One region of the Methylobacterium sp. E-046 genome, then DNA from elsewhere that is predicted to be linked to it. Evidence: predicted binding sites of a transcription regulator. Region 1 holds the regulator's gene; each other region holds the start of a gene.

Region 1 (5,715 bases):
GCAATCGCCCCTCGTGGTGGCGGGGCTCGCCTACCTGCTCTTCGCCATGGGCCTGAGCCTGTCGGGTGTTGTCCAGGTCGGCGGGCGTCTCGCCGGCCTAGGCGACGGGCTCGCCCGGCGGGCGGGTCTCGGCGGCTCGTTCTTCACGGGTGTCCTCGCGACCCTGGTGGCGACCCCTTGTACGGCCCCGTTCATGGGCTCGGCCGTGGGCTTCGCCCTGACGCAGAGCGCCGCCGTGGCCCTCGCCGTCTTCGCGAGCCTCGGCCTCGGCCTCGCCCTGCCCTTCCTGGTCCTGACTCTCTGGCCACCCGCGCTCCGAGCGCTGCCGCGGCCCGGCGCCTGGATGGAGACGCTGAAGCAGGTCCTCGCCTTCCCGGTCTACGCCACCGTGGCGTGGCTGGTCTGGGTGCTGGCGCAGCAGGTCGATCCGCGCGGGCTCCTGGCGGCGCTGATCGGCCTCGTGCTGGTGGGCTTCGCCGCCTGGGCCTGGGAGCTGGGGCGCACCGCCCCGCCCAGGACCGGCCGCGTCGCGCAGGGCGCCGCGGCGCTGGCCCTCGTTGCCGTCGCGGGCCTCGCCGTGACCGTGCCGCAGGATCGCGCGACGCCGTCCGCGCAGGCCGCGCATGACGGGATCGAGCCCTTCACCCAGGCACGCCTCGATGCCCTGGTGAACGGCCGCCGGCCGGCCTTCGTCGACATGACCGCGGCGTGGTGCATCACCTGCGCGGTGAACGAGGCGACCTCGCTCAACACCAAGGCCGTGCGAGCCGCGATGGCCGAGCGCGGCGTGACCTACCTGAAGGGCGACTGGACCAATCAGAACCCGGAGATTACCCGCCTGCTGGAGAAGCACGGGCGCAGCGGCGTGCCGCTTTACCTGCTCTACAGCGGCACCGGGGAGCCGCAGGTGCTGCCACAGATCCTCACCGAGGGGGTCGTGCTGGCGGCCCTGCAAGCGGTGCCGGCCGCCGCGGATCGGAGCGCCGCGCTCGTCCGCTGAGCGGGGCCGCCTCAGGCCCCCAGCGAGAAGGTCTCGTCGAACGCGTAGCCGGAGCCGCGGACCGTGCGGATCGGGTCGGGCTGGCGCGGGCCGTTCAGCGCCTTGCGCAGGCGTCCGACATGCACGTCCACGGTGCGCTCGTCGATGTAGACGTCGTGCCCCCAGACGCCGTCGAGGAGCTGCTCCCGGGAGAAGACCCGGCCCGGCGCCAGCATCAGGAACTCCAGCAGCCGGAACTCGGTGGGCCCGAGATGCAGCTCCTCGCCGCCGCGGCGAACGCGGTGTCCGGTGCGGTCGAGTTCGAGGTCGCCGGCCGCCAGCCGGTCCGAGACATGGGCGGGCTTGGCCCGGCGCAGCAGCGCGCGGATCCGGGCGAGGAGCTCCGGCACGGAGAAGGGCTTGACGATGTAGTCGTCCGCCCCCGTCCCCAGCCCCCGGATCCGGTCGCCCTCCTCGCCGCGGGCGGTGAGCATGATCACCGGCAGCCGCTCCGTCTCGCGGCGCGCCCGGATGCGGCGGCAGAGCTCGATCCCCGAGAGACCCGGCAGCATCCAGTCGAGCAGGACCAGGTCGGGGATCCGCTCGGCCAGGAGCAGCTCCGCGTCGTCGCCCCGCGCGGCCGAGTCCACGACGAAGCCCTCGGCCTCGAGGTTGTAGCGCAGCAGGGTGGTCAGCGCCTCCTCGTCCTCGACGATCAGGACTTGCATGCTCACGTTCGATGACCCGTTCACGAGGCGGCGCCCTTCGGCCTGCGGAGACGCCGGCTCCCTCCGGAGCGGGCGCTCAGGCGGAGGCTGCGGGAGGCGCCGCTCAGCCTCAACCCGCAGCCTCCGATTCTCTGGCGCCGCCCGACAGGACTGAGCGCGCCGCGGCGCCTGTGTCGAGGCGGTTCGGCTACGGAGCCTTGCCGCCGTCCACCGTCGCGTAGTTCGATGCATCGTTCTTCGGCCGGTCGCCCGCCAGCGTCTCGCCCGTGGCGAGGTAGTGGATCGTCTCGGCGATGTTGGTCGTGTGGTCGCCGATCCGCTCCACGTTCTTGGCGCAGAACAGGAGATGCGTGCAGAACGAGATGTTGCGCGGATCCTCCATCATGTACGTCAGGAGCTCGCGGAACAGGGAATTGTACAGGGCGTCGATCTCGCCGTCGCGCTCCCAGACATCGTGGGCCGCCTGGATGTCGCGGCTCGCATAGGCGTCCAGCACGTCCTTGAGCTGCCCCTCGGCGAGGTCGCTCATGTGGCGGACGCCCAGCACGATCTTCTGCGCCGGCGCGTGGTCGGAGATCGCCACGACGCGCTTGGCGACGTTCTTGGCGAGGTCGCCGATCCGCTCCAGGTCGCCGGAGACGCGGATCGCCGAGATGGTCTCGCGCAGGTCGATCGCCAGCGGCTGGCGCCGGGCGATGAGGAGCACCGAGCGCTCCTCGATGTCCCGCTGGAGCGCGTCGAGGCGCTTGTCGGCGAGGATCACCGCCTGGGCGAGCGCGTCGTCGCGGCGCACGAGGGCGTCGGTCGCCTCGGCGGTCATCTTCTCGGCCACGCCGCCCATCTCCGAGATCGAGCGACGCAGGTCCTCCAGGTCGGTGTCGTAGGAGCTGACGATATGGCCGGGCATGGTGGATCCTTCGATAAGGGCCCGCGGATCGCGATCCGCGGGGTCTGGCGGGGATCCGCCGCCCCGCCGCCGCGGCGGCGAATGCCGGTATGGTTCGGCGGAGCGTCCGGCTCGTATCAGCCGAACCGCCCGGTGATGTAGTCCTGCGTGCGCCGCTCCGCCGGATTCATGAACATCCGGTTGGTCGGACCGAACTCCACGAGCTGACCGAGATACATGAACGCGGTGAACTGCGAGATCCGCGCCGCCTGCTGCATGTTGTGGGTGACGATCACGATGGTGAACTCGTCGCGCAGCTGCTCGATCAGCTCCTCGATGCGGCCCGTGGAGATCGGGTCGAGCGCCGAGGTCGGCTCGTCGAACAGGATGACCTCCGGCCGCTGCGCCACCGTGCGGGCGATGCACAGGCGCTGCTGCTGGCCGCCCGAGAGGCCGGTCCCCGCCTGCCGGAGCTTGTCCTTCACCTCGTCCCAGAGGGCGGCCTTGCGCAGGGATTCCTCCACCCGCACGTCGAGCTCGGCCTTCGGGAGCTTCTCGTAGAGGCGCAGGCCGAAGGCGACGTTGTCGTAGATCGACATCGGGAACGGCGTCGGCTTCTGGAACACCATGCCGATGCGCGAGCGCAGATCGTTCAGGTCGACGGACGAGGCCAGGATGTTCTCGCCGTCCAGCAGGATCTCGCCCTCGGCCCGCTGTTCCGGATAGAGGCTGTAGATCCGGTTGAAGCAGCGCAGCAGCGTGGATTTCCCGCAGCCGGAGGGGCCGATCAGCGCCGTGACCTGCCGGTCGTTGAAGTTGATCGAGACGTCCTTCAGGCCGTGGAAGCTGCCGTAGTAGAAGTTCAGGTCCTTCACGGCGATCCGCACCGGGCGGCTCTCTTCGGCGCGGTTCCGGTTCAGCTCGACCGTGGGGATCGCGGAGGCGGCGTTCATCGTCGTATCCTCGAAGGGGGGGCTCAGCGCGCGGTCTGCGGCTTGATCACGAAGCGGGCGACGATCGACAGCGCCAGGATCGAGCCGGTGATCAGCAGCGCCCCGGCCCAGGCCAGGCCTTGCCAGTTCGGATAGGGTGACAGCGCGAACTGGTAGATCATCACCGGCAGGTTCGCGACGCCGCCCATCAGGTCGGGCGAGAACCAGGAATTGTTGTTGAGCGCCGTGAACAGGAGCGGCGCCGTCTCGCCCGCGATGCGCGCCAGCGCCAGGATGATTCCGGTCACGATGCCGGCCGAGGCGGCGCGCCACGTCACGCTCATGATCACCTTCGAGGGCGGGGCGCCCAGCGCCGCGCCGGCTTCCCGGAGGGTCCCCGGCACGAGGCGCAGCATGTCCTCGGTGGTGCGCACGATCACCGGCACGGCGATGATCGCCAGCGCCACGCCGCCGGCCCAGCCCGAATACGTCCCCATCGGCCGCACCATCAGGGTGTAGACGAACAGGCCGATCAGGATGGAGGGCGCCGACAGCAGGATGTCGTTGAGGAAGCGGATGAGCGCCGCCAGCTTCGAGCCGCGGCCGTACTCCGCGAGGAACGTCCCCGCCATCACGCCGACCGGCGTGGCGATCACGATGCCGATGCCGGTCAGCACGAGGCTGCCCAGGATCGCGTTGGCGATGCCGCCCCCCTCGGAGCCTGGGCCGGGGGTCGGATTGGCGAACAGCGCCGGCGTGAAGCCGCGCACGCCCTCGACGATCAGCATCACCAGAATCGAGCCCAGCACCAGGGCGCCGACGAAGGTGGCGCTGGCGCAGGCGACGCGCAGGGACCGGTCGGCGATGCGCCGGCCGGGGCGGACCCGGCCGCGCCGCGGCGCGGTGGACCGGGTGGAGGGGATCGTGCTGGACGCGTCCATCGTTCGGGCTCCTCAGGCGGCCTTGACGCGGCGCGTCAGCAGGCGGGCGATGATGAGCACCACGAAGGTGATCACGAACAGGATGCAGCCGAGGGCCATCAGCGCGTTGAGCTGAAGGCCGTCCGCCTCGTTGAACTCGTTGGCGATCCGCGACGCGATGGTGGAGCTGGGGTCGAAGATCGAGGCCGACAGGCGGTTGGCGTTGCCGACCACGAAGGTCACCGCCATCGTCTCGCCGAGCGCGCGCCCGAGGCCCAGCATGATCGCCCCGATGATCGAGACGGCGGCCTGTGGCACGAGCACGTGGCGCACGACCTCCCAGGTGGTGCAGCCGATCCCGTAGGCGCTCTCGCGCAGGACGGTGGGGATCTGCTCGAGCATGTCGCGGGCGATCGACGCGATGAACGGCACGATCATGATCGCCAGGATGATGCCGGCGGTCAGCACGCCGACGCCCGACGGGACCCGGGCGTAGAACAGGGTGCCGACGATCGGCAGGCCCTCCACCACGTTCGAGACCGGGATCTGGACGAAGCGAGCGAAGAGCGGCGCGAACACGAACAGGCCCCACATCCCGTAGATGATGCTCGGCACGGCGGCGAGCAGCTCGATCGTCATGGCGACCGGCCTGCGCGCCCAGCCGGGGCAGAGCTGCGTCAGGAAGATCGCGATCCCCAGGGAGACCGGGACGCCGATGAGCAGGGCCAGGAAGGCCGACGCGACGGTGCCGATCACCGCCACGAGGGCGCCGTACTGCTCGGTCCCGACGTTCCAGGCGCTGGAGGTCAGGAAGCCGAAGCCGAACTCGCGGAAGGCGGGCCAGCCGCCGTAGAGGATCGAGCCGAGGATGCCGGCGAGGACGATCAGAACGAGGAGCGCCGCGCCGTACGCGCCGGCCCGGAACAGGGTGTCGAGGTTCCGGCTCGGTCCCCTTCGCGCGGCGGCAGCGCGGGGTCGGCCGAGGGCGATCGTCTCTGTCAAAGCGGACATCCGCGGTTCTCTGCGAAGGGGGGCGTGGTAGCGCGGCGCAGTTCGAGAAGCGAGGGAGGAGGTCGAGACCCCCTCCCCGCCGCGCTCACATGTTGAAGACGGGCTTGCCGTCCTTGCCCTTCACGGACTTCCACTCCTCGTGGATCAGCGCCACGACGTTGTCGGGCAGCGGAACATAGTCGAGGTCGGAGGCCAGCTTGTCGCCCGTCTTGTAGGCCCAGTCGAAGAACTTGAACACGTCGGCCACCTTGGCGGGATC
Region 2 (5,715 bases), on a different contig from region 1:
TCGTCCCGGAACGTGACATCGAAGCCGTTCATCTGCCTCTCCTGTGCCGTCCGACGGCCCTGTCCGTGCGAAACTGGGACGCTGCGTCCCTGGCTGTCCGACGACGCAGCAATCCTAGCGCCGATCGGCGGCGACATCAGGGTTCATCCTTTTTTAACCTTAATATCGCGCCTGCGGCCAACTTAAGACCGCTGTAGGCGGATGCCACTGCGCCGCGACGAGGCCCCGATAGGGCTGGATTGGCCGCATCGGCCCGTCCTGAGCGGGAGGCACGTCGCGGGGGGATCTCCGCCGCGCTATGGCATCCCTGCCACAGGTCGTGGCGCGCGGCCGTCGCCCAGCGGCCGGATCCCGCTGCCGCGTGCGCTTGCGCACCGCGGTGCCATATTCCGGCCCCTTCGATAGGGAGTCTTAACGGCAGACCGACACCGTGGCGCGGAGACAAGCCGTCCCCGCCACAATCTGACGAACTCCGGACCAGAGCCAGCGACCGATGCGCATGAAGGCACAAAACCGGTTCACCGCCCTGTTGAGCGTCGCCGCCCTCGGCACGCTCGGCTTCGGCGCCGCCGAGGCGCGCGACCAGGGCAATTACGCCCAGGCCGAATGGGCGCAGGACTACGCCTCTCCCGCCGGCATGCAGGTCCAGCGCGAGACCGTTCCGATCCTCTCGCCTCAGACGGTGACGGCGACCGAGCAGATGGTCGATCGCTACAAGGACATCGTCACCCGCGGCGGCTGGCGCGCGGTCTCCGGTGCCGAGCATCTGCGGATCGGCTCACGCGGCCCGGCCGTGGCCGCCGTCCGCCAGCGCCTCATCGTTACGGGCGACCTCGATCAGGCGGCCGGTGGTTCGGGCGTGTACGATTCCTACGTCGCAGCCGGCGTGAAGCGCTTCCAGGCCCGCCACGGCCTGAGCCAGACCGGTACGATGAGCCTCGCCACCCAGCAGGCCATGAACGTGACCGCCGACGTGCGGCTGCGTCAGCTGGAGACCAACGTGGTGCGCCTGCGCTCCTATTCGGGTGATCTCGGCCGCCGCTTCGTCATCACCAACATCCCCGCCGCGCTGGTGGAGACGGTGGAGAACGGTCAGGTCGTCACGCTCCACGCCGCGGGCGTAGGCAAAATCGACCGCCAGTCGCCAATCATGAACACCAAGGCGACGCAGATCAATTTCAACCCGACCTGGACGGTCCCGGCTTCCATCGTGAAGAAGGACCTGATCCCGAAGATGCAGAAGGATCCGAACTACCTCACGGACAACAAGATCCGCATTCTCGGGAACGGCCAGGAGATCTCGCCGAAGTCGGTGAACTGGTTCTCCGACGAGGGCACGCGCTATACCTACCGGCAGGATTCGGGCGCCGACTTCAATTCGATGGGCATCGTGCGCATCAACATCCCGAATCCCTACGGCGTGTTCATGCACGACACGAACACCAAGGGTGTGTTCGGCGACGATTTCCGCTTCATCTCCTCGGGCTGCGTCCGCGTCCAGAACGTGCGCGAGTACATCACTTGGCTCCTCAAGGACACGCCCGGCTGGGGTCGCCAGCAGGTCGAGGAGGCGATCGAGAGCGGCAAGCGCATCGACGCCAACATCGCACAGCCGGTGCCAGTCTACTGGACCTACATCACTGCGTGGTCGACCCCGGACGGCCTCGTGCAGTTCCGGGACGACATCTACAAGCGCGACGGCGTGAACGTGCCGTCGACCATCGGTGCCCCGACTCCCGTCGCGAGCGCCGAGCCTGTGCCGCAGAGCTTCGAGCCCGGCGACGAGGAGTAATTCTCACCGCCGCGTGACGGCGCCGCGCTCCGGTGCAGCGTTCCGAGGCCCGCATCTCCGCCGAGATGCGGGCCTCGCGCGTTGCGGATCGCTTCTGTCATCCGGCCGTCAGACAGATCTGCTTGGCCGCAGGCGACAGCGCGATCGGCTCGCCAGCCGGACGCCGCGTTGCGTTGCGTTGCAGGAGCAGCCCATGTCGCGTGATACCGCATCCGGAGTCGGACGCCTCACCCGGCGGGAGACCGTAGCCGGCCTGGCCGGCCTAGGGCTGGCCCGCGGGGCGCGCGACGGCGGAGGAGGCCGCGGAGGCCACCGGGATCGTCTGGGCGACCGGCCTCGCCGGGGTGGACCGCGTCCCGCTGCCCGGCGTGCTGGTCTCCAACGGGCGCGAGGTCGTGCGCACGGACGCGCAGGGCCGCTACCGCCTGCCGCTGGAGGGGGACGGCGCGATCTTCGTGATCAAGCCGCCGGACTACGCCCTGCCGCGCGACGTCGACAACGTGCCGCGCCACTCCTACGTCCATCAGCCCGGCGGAACGCCGGTCGACCTGGGTCTCCGCTACCGGGGCGTCGCCCCGACCGGACCGCTGCCGGCCTCGATCGACTTCACCCTGACACGGACCGAGGAGCCGACGGAGTTCGACGTCCTCCTGTTCACCGATCCCCAGCCCGAGAGCCGCACCGAGCTCGACCACGTGCGGGATACCGCCGTCGCCCGCGCGATGGCGATCCCGGCGGCGTTCGGCCTGACCACTGGCGACGTTTTGTTCGACGACCTGTCGCTCTACGGCCGGTCCAACCGCATCGTGGGCCAGATCGGCGTGCCCTGGTACAGCCTGCCGGGCCACCACGACCTCAACATGCAGGCCCCGGATGCCCGCTACAGCCGCGAGACCTGGAAGCGGGTGTTCGGGTCGCCGACCTACGCGTTCCAGCAGGGGCGCGCGTGGTTCGTCCTGCTCGACAATGTCGAGTGGCTCGGTCCGCCGGTTCCCCTCGGCGCAAACACCTATCGCGGACGGGTCGGCGAGCGCGGCCTCGCCTTCCTCCGCAACCTCCTGGCCGAGATCCCGCGGGACGCCCTGATCGTGCTCGCCATGCACATCCCGCTCTTCACCGACACGGCGCCGGACGACGCGCGCGGGACGACGACCGACCGGGCCGCGCTCCTCGATCTGCTGGGCGGGCGCAGGGTCCTGAGCCTTGCCGGGCATACCCACACCACCGAGCACCACTATCCGGCCAAGGGCCACCACCACCATGTCCTCACGGCCGTCTCGGGCTCATGGTGGAGCGGCCCGGACACGCGCACCGGCATCCCATCGGCCGACAGCCGCGACGGTACGCCCAACGGCTTCCACGTGCTGTCGATCCGCGGCAACGACTACACCACGCGCTACGTCCCGGCGCAGGGTCAGCCGGACGAGACGATGCGCATCCTGTTCGAGAGCGAGGCGCGCGCCGGCGCGGTGGAGGTGATCCGTCACACCCGGCCCCTGCAGGGCCTGCGGCCGTCGGTCGCCCAGGACGCGCTCGCCGATACGACTGTGGTGGTCAACGTTTTCGACGGCGGTCCACGAACGCACCTCACGCTTCGGATCGGAGGCCGCGCCCCGCAGGCGCTGGCGCGGACTCGTCGCCTGGATCCGTTCGTCGCCGAGCTGTTCCAGCGCTACCCGGAGACCAAGAAGGGCTGGGTCCAGGCAATACCGTCGTCCCACATCTGGACGGCGCGGCTGCCGGACGACCTCGCACCGGGCGTTCATCGCGTCACGGTTGAAGGCGTCGACGAGTACGGCCGCCCGATCCGCGCCAGCGCCGTGCTGGAGGTCGCCGGCGAGCGGGGGCGCGGCTGACGGAACCGGTCGGGCTGCCGGAAGGCGGACACCGTGGCCGCCTTCCGCGAACCCCTCGATGACGTTCACGCGGACGGCGTCCCGGTCGTCGGATATGCGGTGCGTGACGGTGCTCTGGTCGGCCGCGACCGTCCGGGCGTGCCGGCGGCCGCCGGCCTTGACCTCCTCGATGCGGATCGCACTGAACGAGGCCAGGGCACGATCCTCGGTTGCCTCGGCCTCCGGATCCGCACCGACGGCGGTTTCCCCGCCCCTGCCGGTCTGGTCCTGATCCCGGAGCGGGAACCTGTTCCGGCGTGGCAGCAGTGCCGCGCCGGTGTCCCCTGCGCCATCCGCGGACAGCGTGGCGCGGGGGAGGATCGATCCGGCCTCTCAGACGACATCCATCGCGAGGGGCAGGATCGTGGCTCCAGGGAGATCGGGCCAAGCGTACCGCCAAGCTCCGAGCCCAGCATGGCCGCGGGAGGCGACACGCGCCGTTTCGTCCGCGGCCGGGGCGGGGAAGACGCCAGGGAGCCGGCCCCGGAACCCCTGGAAGCGCGGTCCGTTGGTCACCATCCCCAACCCATCAGGAGCCGCGTCATGGCCAATCCCGGCCTTCCCGAGCCCACGCCCGGCGATCTGCCGCCCCCGCCGCCGACACCCGAAGAAGAGCCGGATATCGGCCCCACCGGCCCGCGCACGCCCTATCCGGTGAACGATCCGGGGATCGGCGAGCCGGGCGGCCCCGGTTCAGAGCCGGACATCTTCCCGGGTACGCCGACAGATCCCGGCACGCGGATGTAATCTGCGCCGATCAGTGACCGCCATGCGACGTGCGAACGTCGCGCGGCGCATTCAGGATTTCGGAGAGGCTCGTCACCACGTGGCGGGCCTCTTCGTCGGTGAGACGCAGCTGGAACGGCGGCAGCGCGCCGGCCTGAAGCGCGACCACGGCCTGCCCCTCGTCGTCGGTGCCGATCTCGATGGCCGACGACGTCACGTCGAGCATGGCCACCTCCTCGTCGCCCATCTCCTCGCCCATGTCGGGCTCGTCGGTGTCGTCGATCGCGGTGAGGAGCTGCCCGACGGCGCGGACCAGGGCGCGGGCGGCGCGGGCATCCATCACCACCGCCGTCGCCTGATCATCCTTCTGGAAGGAGAGCTGGATGTTCGCACCGTCCAGCGAGACCGAGATGCCTGCCATGTATCGTCCAGAGCCACACGCCTTAACCGCTTGAGCGCATTCCGTATATGCATCGCGACGGCCGGAAATCACAGGGGGCGCGACCCACCGCCGGTGTGGCTCCGGCCACCTGCGACGCAGAAGATACGCCGCCAGCGCCTTGTTGCAGCCGCAGCCGACGCTTAAATACGTCCTCGGGGGGCTTTCCCACCGAGGCTGACGCTCTTCAGGTTCAGCGACTCGCGCCCCGCCGCACTGGCTCAACCCAGAAAGACCGTGGTGCATCACGCGGCCCTCGTGCCGTGCGGATGGCCTATGGACGAATGAGGTACACTACGTGAATACCGGTACTGTGAAGTGGTTCAACGAGACCAAGGGCTACGGCTTCATCCAGCCGGATGACGGCGGCAAGGACGTGTTCGTTCACATCTCGGCCGTCGAGAGCGCCGGGATGCGCAACCTGATCGAAGGTCAGCGCGTCACTTACGAGATCCTCACCGACAAGCGCAGCGGCAAGGACGCCGCCGGCAACCTACAGGCGGCTTGATCGACCTGCGAGGCTGAGGGTCCTGGCTGAACGCCCGCCGTGCCACCGTGCACCGGGCGCCCCCGCAACGGGAAGGCCGACAAGGACTTTGAACCGGCCGCGTGACGCGGTTCCCCCTTCCGACGCTTCCCGGCGGGCGACATCGTCCACGGTGACAGCGTCGGAGGCAATTTCCAGAAACGACACCGGACGGCGCCAACGTCCGGCTCAGAAAAGAAAAGACCTTACGTATGTTGTTCGAATACACGCGGCGCCATGGCGTCCGCTCGCCCGTCACCGATGCGCCGACCTTCCGGGTCGGCAAGCTGGCACGGGCCAATACCGGGGATCAGACCCGGGCCGACATCAGTCACCT
Region 3 (5,715 bases), on a different contig from region 1:
CGTCGGCGTTCCGGGTCACGTCCGGCACGAAGGGATCGAAGAACCAGCGCCGCGCCGGGTCGCGCTCGTTCTCCTCGAACTCGCGCCGGATCGCCCGGACCTTCTTGCGCCACTCGATCCCGAGCCGGATCGTGTCGTCCCACAGGATCATGCCGGAGCGCCCCTTCATCATCTGGGCGCCGACATCGAGGGAGGCGAAGAGCGGGTAGAAGGGCGACGTCGAGGCGTGGACGAGGAAGCTCTCGTTCAGCCGCTTGTGCTCGACCCGCCGGGTCTGGCCGCGGATGTGCCCGTCCCGGGTGTGGATCTGCGAGGCCTGGGAGAAGCTCGCGAGCTGCTTGTGGGTCGATTGCGTGGCGACGATGCCGGGCGAGGTCTCATCGAGGCCGGTCAGCCCCATGGCGAAGCGCCGCGCGTAGAGCGGGTGGAACTTCATGAAGCCCGCCCAGGCCTCGTCAAACAGGATGTAGTCGCAGAGGTGGCCGATCTTCTCCAGGATCTCCTGGGCGTCGTAGATCGTGCCGTCGTAGGTGCACTGCTCGATCACCGCGACGCGGAACGGCCGCTCCCGGCGCCACGCCTCCGGATCGGTCACCAGCGGGTTGCGGCGGATCTTCTCCCGGATCCGGGTCTCGTCCAGGGCCTCGTGGAAGATCGGTCCGATCAGCCCGTAGGCGTTGCGGTCGGTCTCCAGGAAGATCGGGATGCCGCCGCCCAGGAACAGGGCGCCGTGATGGGCCGCCTTGTGGTTGTTGCGGTCGAACAGGACGAGGTCGTCCTCGGCCACCAGGGAGGACAGGACGATCTTGTTCGAGGCCGAGGTGCCGTTGAGGACGAAGTAGGTCTTCTCCGCCCCGAAGATCTTGGCGGCCTCCTTCTGGGCCTTCAGCGCCGGCCCCTCGTGGGTCAAGAGGTCGCCGAGGTCGAGCACCGAGTTGTCGAGATCGTCGCGGAAGATCGCCTCGCCGAGGTGCTCCACGAAGATCCGGCCGATCGGCGACCGGTTGTAGAAGATGCCGCCGTTGTGGCCCGGGCAGGTCCAGAGCTGGTTGCCCTTCTCGGCGTAGTCGACCAGCGCGCCGAAGAACGGCGTCTTGAGGGTCTGGGCGTACTGCGTCACCCGGCTGACGAGGCCGCGGGCGATGAATTCCGGCGTCTCCTCGGCGAGGAAGATGTAGCCGTCGATGAAGTCGAGGAGCTCGACCGGGATGTCCTCCAGCCGCTTGCGGCGGACCATGATGACGATCGGCATCTCCAGGCCGCGCTTGCGCATCATGTCGATGAGGGCGGCGGCCTTGCCGTCGAGGCCGCGCTTGCCCCAGTCGACCACGAGGCAGCCGACCGCCGCGTCGGTCTGCACCGCGATGGCGGCGTCCTCCACCCGCCGGGCGCGCACCACCTCGAAGCCGCGCTGCTCCACGGCCGCCACGATCTGGTTGACCCGCGCGCCCTCCAGGTCATCCGGGTCGAAGGCCGGAGCGCACATCAGGACCGTGAAGCGGCGGTGGAAGTCCATGGAGCCCTCTCTGGCCTCGGATGCAGCGGGTGGCTTTCCGGCCCGTCTGCGACGATTGCATGACACGGCGCGCGGCGGGCGGTCGCGGTCCGGACGAAACGCGTGATCTGGGCCGGTCAGGAGCCCCGCGCGTCCGCGGAGGTCCGGCCGTCGCGAACTGCGATGCTCACGCGGGTCCGACCGCTCCGCGCATTCCCGCCACGGATCTCGAGCGTGCCCGCCAGGGGCTTGATGGAGGAGCGAACGGGGGAGGCTTGCTGCGCCGCGCTGTCGGGATCGGGCGCGGGCCTCCTCTCTGGTCCGGGAGGGGGCCGCGCCCTTCAGAGCTCGCGGCGGCAAGCCGCCTCCGGGCATCACGGCGCGCGGCGCCGCTCCCAGACAGCCGGATTGACCAGCCCGCCCGGCCGCCGGCCGGCCAGCACATCGACCACGCGGGCCGCGGCGGTCTCGGCGGTGCGGATCAGGGCCGCCCCGGTGGAGCCGCCGACATGGGGCGTCAGGATCGCCCGCGCCTGGCGGGCCAGGGGGTGATCTGCCGGCAGCGGCTCCTGCGCGAAGACGTCGAGACCGGCGCCCGCGATCGTGCCGGTCTCCAGGGCTTCGACCAGGGCGGCCTCGTCGATGAGACCGCCGCGACTGGTGTTGATCAGGAACGCGTCCGGCTTCATCCGGGCGAGCTGGTCCCGGCCGATCAGCCCGCGGGTGTCCGGGGTCAACGGTACGTGAAGGGAAACGATGTCGGCCTCGGCCAGGAGCGCGTCGACCGAGGGGGCCCGCAGGGCGCCGGCAGTGGCGAAATCGGCGTCCGGGCGGCTCGGCCCGTAGGCCAGCACCCGCAGGCCCAGGGCGGTGCCGAGCCGGGCGGTCGCCTGCCCGATCGCCCCGAAGCCGACGAGGCCGAGGGTCAGGCCGGCGAGTTCGACGAGGCGAGCCGTGAACTTGAAGCTGTCGTCGCCATCCCGGACCGAGCGGTCGGCGCCCGGCAGCGCCTTCGCCAGGGCAAAGATCAGCGCCAGGGTCTGCTCGGCCACCGATACGGCGTTGGCCCCGGGCGTGTTGACCACGACGATCCCGGCCTCGGTGGCCGCCGTCTTGGCCACGTGGTCGGTGCCGGTCCCGTGCACGCCGATGACCCGCAAATCCGGCGCCGCCGCGATGGCCTGGGCCGGAAAGCCGGTGTTCCGGGTAATGACGGCGACACATCCGGCGACCTCGCGCGCCAGGGTCTCGGCGTCGGTGCCGCTGGCGGGGCGCGGCTCCAACCCCGCCGCACGCAGCCGGTCGAGGCCCGCCGCGTGGATCGGCTGGACGATGAGGCACGGACCGGTGATCACGGGCGAGGCAGCCTTTGCGGATGATGAGCGAGGGGCGGCAAGTCCTTTGCCGCAATCCTCTTGGGCGCTCGCCGCCGAGGTGGCAACCGCCTCACCCGGCGGTCTGCTTGGTGCAGGGGCCGGTGGAACGCTCGGCAGGCAGGCGCGGGGCCCCGCGGCGCGCGCCGATCCGTTCCTATTGGAGGGCCGATGTTTCACGGGAAACACAAGCTTAACCTTGAGCGGAGGCTGGCTCCGGAATGCGGCGCAGCCACATACGGATTTCGGCGTCGTCGCTCTGCCCGCCGCGGAACCGGATCGCTGTTGCATCGGCGCCGTCGCGTCCCGGGCGGCCGCGGGTTACCACCGGCCGGGCATGACGACATCCAGCTGGCGAACCCTCCGCAACGTGCAGGCCCGGGCGAGACTGGAGCGGGCCTTGCCGCCCATCTTCCCGGCCCCCGTGCTTCGGCATGCCCTGGCGCGTCCGCTAATTCCACCGACACCGCGGCTCGCCGTCGAGAGCTACTGGCGCGCCCACATCCTCCGCGCGGATCAACTCGCGCGGGCCCTGGCGGCCCGGTCGGGCACACCGGAGGGCTGGACGTGGCAGCTCGGCGCGGAGGGGCGATCCGGGAGTTTCCGAACGCCGCCCGCACCCTTCCGCGATCCGGCCTACGCCCGCGGCCGCGGCGCCTGCTGCATCTGCGGCCAGCCCGTCTATCGGTTCGGCTGGCACCAAGATCTCTGGGGGAGCGGCGCACCCAACGCCCGGGCCGGCTGGCACGCGGCCTGCGTCACCGCCTGGAAGTTCTGGATCGCGCCGCACGCGCAAGTGCGGTCGCTCAAGCTTCGCCAGCGCCACCGCTGCGCGACCTCGGGAAAGCGGTTGCTGCGCACCGCCGAGGTCGATCACGCGCTGCCGCTCTACCGGGTCTGGCGGGAGCACCGCGCGGCTCCTTGGCCGGAACTGCTCGGCTACTGGGGTGCGCCGAACCTGCAGGTGGTCAACCGGGCGGTCCACGTCGACAAGTGTCGCGACGAGGCGGCCGAGCGGTCCCAGACCCTGCGCCTCTCGCGGTTCACGGTGATCGAGGACGATGGGGGGTTCCAGGTGATCGAGGACGCGTGAGCCTCCGGCTCAGCCGCCCAGAGCCGCCAGGCCGCGGGACAGGTCCGCCAGCAGATCCTCCTCGGCCTCCAGCCCGACCGAGAGGCGCAGCAGCCCATCGGTGATGCCCGCGATGGCGCGCGCCTCTGGGTCCATCGCCGCGTGCGTCATGGTCGGCGGATGAGCCACGAGGCTCTCGACACCCCCGAGCGACTCCGCCAGCGTGAAGACCTGCAGCGCCTCGACGAAGCGCCGCACGGCGTCGCGCCCGCCCGCAAGCTCGAAGCTCAACATGGCGCCGAACCCGGCCTGCTGCGTCCGGGCAAGGGCGTGCCCCGGATGCGACGGCAGACCCGGGTAGTGGACGCGGCTCACCGCCGGATGCACCTCCAGGAAGGCCGCCAGCGCCGCGGCGTTCCGCTGTTGCTGCTCCACCCGCACGAACAGCGTGCGCAGGCCCCGGAGGGTCAGGTAGGCGTCCAGCGGCGATCCCGTAACGCCGATCGTGTTCGCCCAGGCGGCGAGATCCTCGCCGACCGCCTTGTCGGCCGCGACGACGACACCGCCGATGACGTCGGAATGGCCGTTGAGGAACTTCGTCGTCGAGTGGACGACGAGATCCGCCCCGAGGGCGATCGGCCGCTGCAGGGCCGGCGACAGGAAGGTGTTGTCCACCACGGCCAGCGCGCCAGCGGCCTTCGCGTCCGCGGTGAGGCGCCGGACATCCACCACCCGCATCAGCGGATTGCTGGGGGTCTCGATGAGCACGACCTTGGGGGCCTCGGCCAGCGCCGCGGCGACCGCGTCGGGGTCGGTCTGGTCGACGAACGCCACGCGGTAGTGGCCCCGGGCGCCGCGCATGCTGAGGAGGCGATGGGTGCCGCCGTAGCAATCGTGGGGTGCGACCAGCAGATCGCCGGGGCGCAGGCTCGACAGGGCGAGATCCAGCGCCGCCATGCCGCTGGCGACCATGACCGCCCGGGCGCCGCCCTCGAGCTTGGCGATCGTGTCGGCGAGCTGGTCGCGCGTCGGGTTGCCGAGGCGGGAGTAGTCGTAAGGTCCGGGTTGCTCGAAGGCCGGGAACTTGAAGGTGGTGGACAGATGGATCGGCGCGATGACTGCGCCGAAGGCCGTATCCTGCGCGACGCCGTTGGTCGCCGCGATCGTGCGCGCCGCTAAGTCCGCTGCCATCGGCTGTTCCCTCCTGCGCCGTTTCCGTGCCGCCTCGGAGACTCGGCACGTCCGGCGCGTTCTTTATGGAGAACGGAACAGACTTTCAAGAGAACGGACCGCGCCTTTCGGCCGCCGGCGATCCCGCGTGTGCCGGTCAGGCGGCGCGCGCGTCGGAGACGGGACGCGGGGGAACCGCATCCAGCATGCCCTGCACGGCATCGGCTTCCCGCACCATGACCTGCGCGAGGTGCCGAGCCCGCCCGGCCCAGAGGTCCCGTTCCTCCCGCAGGCCGTGGAGCCGACCCTCGGTCGAGGCCAGGGTGATCTGCAGGGCGTCGATCTCGGCCCGCAGGGCGCTGGTACGATCCCGCTCGCTGGCCAGCGCCGCGCTCAGCACGCGGAGAGCCGCTTCGGCGTCATCCCGCGGCGAAGCGGCCCCGCCTCCGGCGGACGGGGCGGCCGGCTCGCGATCCGGAGCGGGGGTGGCGCGGCCGAGCACGGCGACCGGCGCCGTGGCCTCCGGCCGCAGCTGCGCGATCTCCGCGCGCACCTGCGCGACGTCGAGGGTGGCCGCGGCACGGCTCGTCGGCGCCGGCGCTCCG

Evidence for each region. Region 1 encodes PhoB, which activates phosphate uptake and scavenging genes when phosphate is short. Its sites were predicted from a motif close to TGTCATNNANCTGTCAT; they were not measured.
Region 2: MKK82_RS21545 (calcineurin-like phosphoesterase C-terminal domain-containing protein) is a predicted target of PhoB. The motif match lies at 1,888-1,904, and genes of this name have one in related genera.
Region 3: MKK82_RS01565 (Orn/Lys/Arg decarboxylase N-terminal domain-containing protein) is a predicted target of PhoB. The motif match lies at 1,565-1,581, and genes of this name have one in related genera.

Annotation. Positions count from the first base shown of each region.
Region 1 is NZ_JAKSYP010000159.1:96,590-102,304, reverse strand. Features, by position in the region: gene MKK82_RS13810 (protein-disulfide reductase DsbD family protein) at 1-1,000, shown strand, start outside; gene phoB (phosphate regulon transcriptional regulator PhoB) at 1,012-1,707, opposite strand; gene phoU (phosphate signaling complex protein PhoU) at 1,895-2,614, opposite strand; gene pstB (phosphate ABC transporter ATP-binding protein PstB) at 2,731-3,546, opposite strand; gene pstA (phosphate ABC transporter permease PstA) at 3,570-4,466, opposite strand; gene pstC (phosphate ABC transporter permease subunit PstC) at 4,479-5,456, opposite strand; gene pstS (phosphate ABC transporter substrate-binding protein PstS) at 5,542-5,715, opposite strand, start outside.
Region 2 is NZ_JAKSYP010000211.1:29,116-34,830, reverse strand. Features, by position in the region: gene MKK82_RS21555 (DUF1465 family protein) at 1-32, opposite strand, end outside; gene MKK82_RS21550 (murein L,D-transpeptidase) at 494-1,792, shown strand; gene MKK82_RS21545 (calcineurin-like phosphoesterase C-terminal domain-containing protein) at 2,137-3,648, shown strand; gene MKK82_RS34270 (hypothetical protein) at 4,231-4,434, shown strand; gene MKK82_RS21535 (hypothetical protein) at 4,445-4,834, opposite strand; gene MKK82_RS21530 (cold-shock protein) at 5,151-5,360, shown strand; gene MKK82_RS21525 (AsnC family transcriptional regulator) at 5,591-5,715, shown strand, end outside.
Region 3 is NZ_JAKSYP010000034.1:4,078-9,792, reverse strand. Features, by position in the region: gene MKK82_RS01565 (Orn/Lys/Arg decarboxylase N-terminal domain-containing protein) at 1-1,516, opposite strand, end outside; gene MKK82_RS01560 (hydroxyacid dehydrogenase) at 1,870-2,850, opposite strand; gene MKK82_RS01555 (hypothetical protein) at 3,206-3,961, shown strand; gene metB (cystathionine gamma-synthase) at 3,971-5,131, opposite strand; gene MKK82_RS01545 (BLUF domain-containing protein) at 5,268-5,715, opposite strand, start outside.